DNA from 2 places in the Streptomyces sp. NPDC087845 genome. Region 1 is predicted to be linked to the other one. Evidence: riboswitches for the same ligand, from Rfam matches in the RefSeq annotation. Region 1 holds a riboswitch; the other holds the start of a gene.
The links. A riboswitch is a leader RNA that binds a small molecule or an ion and turns the genes downstream of it on or off. The one in region 1 is predicted to bind S-adenosylmethionine.

Region 2: linked by a shared signal. The riboswitch ahead of thrC (threonine synthase) and the one ahead of ACIOMQ_RS20595 (aminotransferase class V-fold PLP-dependent enzyme) in region 1 are both predicted to bind S-adenosylmethionine.

What each region holds. Positions count from the first base shown of each region.
Region 1 covers NZ_JBIUVC010000007.1:353,293-357,580, reverse strand. Annotated here, with positions in the region: gene ACIOMQ_RS20605 (cytochrome bc complex cytochrome b subunit) at 1-569, shown strand, start outside; gene trpD (anthranilate phosphoribosyltransferase) at 696-1,760, shown strand; SAM riboswitch class IV at 1,844-1,961, shown strand; gene ACIOMQ_RS20595 (aminotransferase class V-fold PLP-dependent enzyme) at 2,137-3,513, shown strand; gene ACIOMQ_RS20590 (Lrp/AsnC ligand binding domain-containing protein) at 3,594-3,875, opposite strand; gene ACIOMQ_RS20585 (rhomboid family intramembrane serine protease) at 3,872-4,288, opposite strand, start outside.
Region 2 covers NZ_JBIUVC010000001.1:974,799-979,086, reverse strand. Annotated here, with positions in the region: gene ACIOMQ_RS04545 (trehalose-6-phosphate synthase) at 1-1,153, opposite strand, end outside; gene ACIOMQ_RS04540 (glucosyl-3-phosphoglycerate synthase) at 1,208-2,152, opposite strand; SAM riboswitch class I at 2,306-2,432, shown strand; gene thrC (threonine synthase) at 2,450-3,769, shown strand; gene ACIOMQ_RS04530 (MoaD/ThiS family protein) at 3,799-4,077, shown strand.

The DNA.
Region 1 (4,288 bases):
CGTTCGTCGAGTCCTGGATCACCGGGGACAAGCGCGAGCACCACATCCTGGACCGCCCGCGCAACGCCCCGACCCGGACGGCCTTCGGCGTCGCCTGGATCACCGAGTACGTCATCGTCTTCATCGGCGGTGGCAACGACCTGTGGGCCACGCACTTCCACCTGTCGCTGAACGCCATCTCCTGGTTCGTCCGGATCTTCATCTTCGTCGGCCCGGTCCTCGCGTTCGTCATCACCCGCCGGATCTGCCTCGGTCTCCAGCGCCGCGACAAGGAGAAGGTGCTGCACGGGCGCGAGTCCGGCATCATCAAGCGCCTGCCGCACGGCGAGTTCGTCGAGATCCACGAGCCGCTCGGTCCGGAGCAGCTGCACACGCTCACCGCGCACGAGCAGTACCAGCCGGTCGAGATCGGCCCGACGGTCGACGAGAACGGTGTCGAGCGCAAGGTGCCCGCCCTCCAGAAGCTGCGCGCCAAGCTCAGCAAGGGCTACTACGGCGGGGACAACCAGATCGCCAAGCCCACCGCCGAGGAGTACAAGGAGATCACCAGCGGCCACGGTCACCACTGATCGCCTGAACTGATCGCCACAGCAGGAGCCCCGTCCATCCGATGGACGGGGCTCTTCGCTGTCCCCGGCGCTCGATAGGGTGGGGGACATCCCCTTTTATCGGCTGTGGACCCCCAGGAGCGGACCATGAACGTTGTGACCCCGGTCGGCGGCGACAGCGTGGCGGACCGTTCCTGGCCCGGCGTGCTGAATCCGCTGCTGCGCGGCGAGGACCTGAACGCGGACGACACCGCGTGGGCGATGGACCGCATCATGAGCGGTGAGGCGACCGATGTGCAGATCGCCGGTTTCGCGGTGGCCCTGCGCGCCAAGGGCGAGACGGTCGACGAGGTGTCCGGCCTGGTGCGCGCGATGTACGAGCACGCCCACACCATCCACGTGCCCGGTCGCACGGTCGACATCGTCGGCACCGGCGGCGACCTCGCCAAGACGGTCAACATCTCCACGATGTCCGCGATCGTCGTCGCGGGTACCGGCGCCAAGGTCGTCAAGCACGGCAACCGCGCCTCCTCCTCGGCGAGCGGTTCCTCCGACGTGCTGGAGAAGCTCGGCGTCAATCTGGAGCTCAGCGCGCAGCGGGTCGTCGAGGTCGCCGAGGAGGCGGGCATCACCTTCTGCTTCGCGGTGAAGTTCCACCCCGCCCTGCGGTACGCCGCCAGGGCCCGCAAGGAGCTCGGCGCCCCGACGACGTTCAACATCCTCGGGCCGCTCACCAACCCGGCCAAGGTCCGCTCCCAGGCGATCGGCGTCGCCGACCTGCGGATGGCGCCCATCGTCGCCGGTGTCCTCGCCGAGCTCGGCAATTCGGCGCTGGTCTTCCGCGGTGACGACGGCCTGGACGAGCTGGCGACGACCGCGACCTCGCGCGTCTGGGTGGTCCGGGACGGAGCGGTGCGCGAGGAGGCGTTCGACCCGCGCGACGTCGGTCTGGAGCTGGTGCCGGCACAGGCGCTGCGCGGCGCCGACGCCTCGTACAACGCGGATGTGGCCCGCCGGGTGCTGGCGGGCGAGCAGGGGCCCGTACGGGAGGCCGTGCTGCTCAACTCGGCGGCGGCGCTGGTGGCCCTGGACCCGGCGGACGGCACGCTGAACGAGCAGCTGGCCGCAGGGATCGCGAAGGCCGCCGAGTCCATCGACTCGGGGGCGGCCCGGCAGGTGCTGGAGCGCTGGGTGGCGGTCAGCAACGCCTGAGCGGACGGAAAGTGACGCAGGGCGCGGTCCGGATCCTGGACCGCGCCTTGCGCGTCGACGTACGTATGGCAAGATGCTGCGCAGGTCATGAGTGACAGCGACTACGGCCCCGGCCCGCTGTCCGGCAACCCTCCGTCCGTGGCGGGGTGCCCCGGGTGAAGACCAGGCCGTAGGCAGCGAGGTCTGCGGCAAGCGCGGGCCCCTCGGCATCTGTGAATGCCAACCCCCGGGGTCCTGGTCCCTAGGGAGTCTCTTGTGAGCAAGCGAATGCGATAGGGCTTCTCGGCCCTCCTCCGCACACCCTTTTTCTCTTTCCGCTGCGCTGCCGCGTATCCGCCGGCGCACGCGATTCGCCTGCCTGTTACGGGAGTTCGCCATGTCTGTCTTCACCGCTGCCGCCGATCAGTCGCTTTGTTCCCCTCTGTCGGTTCTGGGCAAGGACGTAACGGTTCCGCTGGTCACGGGCGGCGAGGTCGCGTACGCCGCTCTGGACTACGCCGCCAGCGCCCCCGCCCTGCAGCGCGTCTGGGACGACATCGCCGCGTACGCCCCGTACTACGGCAGCGTCCACCGCGGCGCCGGGTACCTCTCGCAGCTCTCCACGGACCTCTTCGAGAACAGCCGCGCGACCGTCGCCGAGTTCCTCGGCTGCCGCGCGGACGACCAGGTGATCTTCACCCGCTCGACCACCGACTCCCTCAACCTGCTGGCCGCCGTCGTCCCCGCCGGCTGCCAGGTCTTCGTGTACGAGACCGAGCACCACGCCTCGCTGCTGCCGTGGCGCGACGCCCGGGTGACCTACCTGAACGCCCCGCGCACCCCGGCCCAGGCCGTCGAGACGCTGGAGCGGGCGCTCGCCGACCGCGACCCCTACGGCCCCGCGCTGGTCTGCGTCACCGGCGCCTCCAACGTCACCGGCGAGCTGTGGCCGGTGAAGGAGCTGGCGGCCGCCGCGCACGCCCACGGTGCCCGGATCGTGCTGGACGCGGCGCAGCTGGCCCCGCACCACCCCGTCGACATCGCGGAACTGGACGTCGACTGGGTCGCCTTCTCCGGGCACAAGCTGTACGCGCCGTTCGGCTCGGGGGTGCTCGCGGGCCGGGCCGACTGGCTGCAGGACGCCGAGCCGTACCTGGCCGGCGGCGGCGCCTCGCGCAGGGTCGCCCGCCGCGCCGATGGTGGCGTGGACGTCGAGTGGCACTCCACCGCCGCCCGCCACGAGGCCGGTTCCCCGAACGTCATCGGCGTGTACTCCATCGCCTCCGCCTGCAAGGCACTCACCGAGGCGGGCTTCGACCAGCTGGTCGCCCGGGAGCAGCACCTCGTCGCCGCCGTCCGGGCCGGACTCGCCGACGTCCCCGAGGTCAAGGTGCTCTCGCTGTTCGGCGACGACGCCCCGAGGGTCGGCGTCATCTCCTTCGTCGTGGAGGGCTGGAACAGCTCGCACTTCGCCGCCGCGCTCTCCGCCGAGTACGGCATCGGGGTCCGCGACGGACTGTTCTGTGCCCACCCGCTGGTCCGCACCCTGCTGGGCAGCGACCCGCAGGAGGTCGGCGAGTGCGGCGCGCCGGAGGCCGAGCCGGGCGAGAGCTCGCTCAACGCGATCCGGGTGAGTTTCGGGGCCGGTACGCCGGACGAGCACATCGAGCGCTTCGTCCGCGCCGTCGGGGAACTGGTGAGCGAGGGCGCCCAGTGGAAGTACCGCACCGAGGGTGGCCGCTGCGTTCCGGACCGGGGCACGGCGCAGCTCTGACGGCCGCGCAGCACTTCGGCGGGGGACGGACTCGGCTGCCCGTCCCCCGCCGAAGTGTCACGCCGCGGTGAGCGGCGTACCTACGCGTCGAGGCCGATGGCGAAGGCGGCCTCCAGGTCATGCTGCGAGTACGTACGGAAGGCCACATGCGTGTCGGTGGCCGCGACGCCGGGGATCTTGCTGATCCGGCCGGGGATGACGTCCGCCAGGTTGTCGTGCTTGGCCACCCGGACCATGGCGATCAGGTCGTACGTACCGGTGACCGAGAAGACCTCGCTGACGCTGTCCAGTGCGGCGATGGCCTCGGCGATCTCGGGAATCCGGTCCACGCTGGTTTTGATGAGCACGATCGCGGTGATCACGGCTGGTTTTCTCCCTCGGTGGCCGCGGCTGGTGACTTCACTCTATCCGTACGCCGGTAGCGTCCCCAGGCGTAGAGGAAGCCGAGGGCGAAGCCGACCACATGGGCCAGATAGGCCACGCCGGGCCCTCCGCTGCCCGCGCCCTGGACCGCCAGCCACTGCAGGACGAACCAGAAGATCAGCACGATCCAGGCGGGGAAGCGCAGCGGCAGGAAGAAGAGGAACGGGAACAGACTGGTGACCCGGGCCCTGGGGAACAGGTAGAGGAACGCCCCGAGCACCGCCGAGATCGCCCCCGACGCGCCGACGAGGGTCTGGTCGGACGTGGCGTGCGCGGCGGCGTAGGCGACCAGGGCGAGATAGCCGCAGGCAACGTAGAAGAAGGTGAACTCGGTACGCCCCATGCGCTCCTC
Region 2 (4,288 bases), on a different contig from region 1:
AGACGACCGGGATCTCCTTGGCGACCAGGTTCATGCCGTCGCGGATCGGGTTGACGAGCGCCACGTCGGCCAGCCGGTATGCGGCGAGCGAGCGGGCGAAGTCGTCCTTGACGTGCAGCACGACCGGCGTCCAGCCCGCCGTGCCGTACGCGGCGTTGATGTCGTCGGCGACCTGCCGGACCTCGGCCGTGTAGTCGCGGTACACCGTCAGGTCCTGCCGCGAGGGGTAGGCGAAGGCGACGTGGACGACGCGCTCGCGCCATTCGGGCCGCTCGTCCAGGAGCGCGCGGTAGGCGAGCAGCCCGCGCACGATGTTCTTGGACAGTTCCGTCCGGTCCACTCGTACGATCGTCCTCCGCCCGGGGCCGACCTGCTCCCGCAGCGCCGCCATCCGCTCGTCCACGTCCGCCTCGTGCGCGCGCCGGCGCAGGAAGTCCGCGTCCGCGCCGAGCCCGTGCACCCCGACCCTGGTCCGCCCGGTGCCGCCCAGGATCTGTGTGCAGCAGTCGATGAAGGCGTCCGCCCAGCGCCGGGTCAGGAACGCCGCCCGGTCCGCGCCCAGGATGCCGTGCAGCAACTGCTCGGCGATGTCGTCGGGAAGCAGGCGGAAGTAGTCGACGGGCGCCCACGGGGTGTGCGTGAAGTGGCCGATTTGCAGGTCGGGGCGGAGCTCGCGGAGCATGCCGGGCACCAGCGCCAGGTGGTAGTCCTGCACCAGCACCGCCGCGCCGGGACCCGCCTCCGCGGCGAGCGCCTCGGCGAAGGCCCGGTTGTACGTCTCGAACGACGCCCACTGCCGCCGGAACTCCGCGTCGAAGACCGGCTCCAGCGGGGTCTGGTACAGCAGGTGGTGGATGAACCAGAGCACCGAGTTCGCGATGCCGTTGTACGCGTCCGCGTGCACGGCCGCGTCGATGTCGAGCATCCGCACGCCCGGCTCACCGACCCCGCGCCGGACCGCCTCCCGGTCCCCGTCACCGAGCGCGGCGCACACCCACAGCTTGTCCTTGACGGCGCTCAGCCCGGAGACGAGCCCGCCGCCGCCCCGTTTCGCGTCGAGTGACCCGTCGGTGCCCAGCGCGTACGACACCGGGCCGCGGTTGGACGCGACGAGGACCTGGGCGGCGGGCTGGGCTTCGTGCTCGGAGACCATGTTGCGGAATCTAGCCCGATCACGAACCGCCCAAACGTGCGAAGTCGGGTCACGTCAGGCCGCGCGGCGTGAAATGTACTCCTCGATCTCGCGCATCGGCGGCCGCTCCTCGGTGTCCACCGCATGGGTGTGCGGTACGAAGCCGTCCTCACCGCGCTCGAACTGGGTGAGCGAAGGCCGTACCAGGTGCCCGCGGGACAGCCGGAGCTGGGCGGTCCGGTAGATCGCCGCCGCCATTCGGCCGAGCGCCTGACCGTCCTGGTGGCGGTGCTTGCGCACCCCCACGTCGACCTGGGCCAGCGCGTCCAGGCCCACCGTGTGCAGCGCGTCGACCAGGAGACCCAGTTCCACCCCGTAGCCGACGGGGAAGGGCAGCTGTTCGAGGAGGGAGCGGCGTACGGCGTACTCGCCGCCCAGCGGCTGGACGAAACCGGCCAGCTGCGGCCAGTGCATATTGAGCAGCGGACGGGCCACCAGCTCGGTGACGCGGCCGCCCTGCCCCGCGGTGTCGCCGAGCGGCCGGTCGTACATCGCCTTGACGAACCGCACGTCCGGATCGGTCAGCAGCGGGCCCACGATGCCGGAGACGAAGTCGGCCGAGAAGTCCTTCAGGTCGGCGTCGACGAAGCAGACGATGTCACCGCCGGTCACCAGGAGCGACCGCCACAGCACCTCGCCCTTGCCGGGCACGGCAGGTATCCGGGGCAGTATGTCGTCCCGGTGGACCACCCGCGCGCCGGCCTCCCGGGCCGCCTTCGCGGTGGCGTCCGTGGAACCGGAATCGATCACCACGAGTTCGTCGACCAGCTGGACCTTCTCCATCAGCTCGCGCCGGATCGTCGCGACGATCGCGCCGACCGTCGCCTCCTCGTTCAGCGCGGGCAGCACGACGCTCACGCTCCCGCGGCCCGGTTCCTTGGCTGCGAGGAGCCGGTCCAGCGGGCGGTCGGCGACCGACCAGGAACGCCTGGCCAGCCAGCGTTCGACCTCTTCCAGCACGGTCGATACTCCCTGTATGTGATCCATCTCGCGGTTCGGACGACTATCTCAACTGTCCGCTGCTTCGGTTACAGTCTTGAACAACGCGGATGGCCGTCGCATGTCGGGGTCAGTCCGCCAATAAATGCCCGGATCGTGGATCCGGTGCCACAGCGCTCATCCAGAGGGACTGAGGGAACGGCCCGTTGAAGTCCCGGCAACCCTCCTGCCGACCGCGAGGTCAGGTAGGGAAGGTGCCAATTCCGTCTCGTGGCGAAATGCGCCGCGAGGAAGATGAGGAGAAAGGGCCTCGCCTCCATGGCTGCGCAGACTGTTGCAGTAAGCACCAATTCTTCCACCGGCGCTGACGCCGAGACCGGCACCGTCGATCTGGGCCCCGCCGCGGCGCTTTCCTGCCGGGAGTGCGGCGAGCGTTTCGAGCTCGGCCCCCTTTTCGCCTGCGCGTCGTGTTTCGGGCCGCTCGAAGTGGCGTACGACCTGCCGAGCGGCTCCCCCGACGAGCTGAAGAAGCGCATCGAGGCCGGACCGAACAACATCTGGCGTTACGCGCCGCTGCTGCCGGTCCCCGCCGATGTCGCGGACAAGCCCAACATCAACCCCGGCTTCACCAAGCTGGTCAAGGCCGACAACCTCGCCCGTGAGCTGGGCGTCACCGGCGGCCTGTACGTCAAGGACGACTCCGGCAACCCGACGCACTCCTTCAAGGACCGGGTCGTCGCCATCGCCGTCGAGGCCGCCCGCGCCTTCGGATTCACCACCCTCTCCTGCTCCTCCACCGGCAATCTCGCCGGTGCGGTGGGCGCCGCCGCCGCCCGCGCCGGTTTCCGCTCCTGCGTGTTCATCCCGCACGACCTGGAACAGGGCAAGGTCGTCATGGCCGCGGTGTACGGCGGTGAGCTGGTCGGCATCGAGGGCAACTACGACGACGTCAACCGCTTCTGCTCGGAGCTCATCGGCGACCCGCTCGGCGAGGGCTGGGGCTTCGTCAACGTCAACCTGCGCCCCTACTACGGCGAGGGCTCCAAGACCCTGGCCTACGAGATCTGCGAGCAGCTCGGCTGGCGGCTGCCCGACCAGATCGTCATCCCGATCGCGTCCGGCTCGCAGCTCACGAAGATCGACAAGGGCCTCCAGGAGCTGATCAAGCTCGGTCTGGTCGAGGACAAGCCGTACAAGATCTTCGGTGCCCAGGCCGAGGGCTGCTCCCCGGTCTCCACCGCCTTCAAGGCCGGACTCGACGTCGTACGGCCCCAGAAGCCGAACACCATCGCCAAGTCCCTGGCGATCGGCAACCCGGCCGACGGCCCGTACGTCCTGGACATCGCCCGCCGCACCGGCGGCGCGGTCGAGGACGTCGACGACGAGCAGGTCGTCGACGCGATCAAGCTGCTGGCGCGCACCGAGGGCATCTTCGCGGAGACGGCCGGCGGGGTGACGGTCGGCGTGACGAAGAAGCTCATCGAGGCCGGTCTGCTCGACCCGGCGCTGACCACCGTCGTCCTCAACACCGGTGACGGCCTCAAGACCCTGGACGCGGTGGCCGCCACCTCGCAGGCGACCGCGACGATCCGCCCGAGCCTGGACGCGTTCCGCGCCGCCGGCCTCGCCACCAGCTGACCACCCGAGACCGAAGAGAGGCACCCGCCATGAGCGTCAAGGTCCGCATCCCCACCATCCTCCGCACCTACACGGGCGGCCAGGCCGAGGTCCCGGCGGAGGGCTCGACCCTCTCGCAGGTCATCGAGTCCCTGGAGCAGAACCACCCGGGCATCGCCGCGCGCGTCCTGGACGACCAGGGCAAGCTGCGCCGCTTCGTGAACGTGTACGTCAACGACGACGACGTGCGCTTCGAGGGCGGCCTGGAGACGGCGACGCCGGACGGCGCCGGCATCTCGATCATCCCGGCGGTCGCGGGCGGCTGCTGACCCCCTGTCCGGTTTCACGGCGTTATCGGAATTGCCCCCTCTGCGAGAGAAGCGGAGGGGGCAATTCTGCATGGTTGAGCGCGGTACAGTGTGGGAAGTCCCCCCAGCTGCCCGTACCGCCCGCATACGAGAATGCGCCCGGTCGCGACAAGAAGCAGCCAAAGTGCTCGATCTCCTTGCGCCATAAGTCGCCTTTGCCCGGCCCGACTTG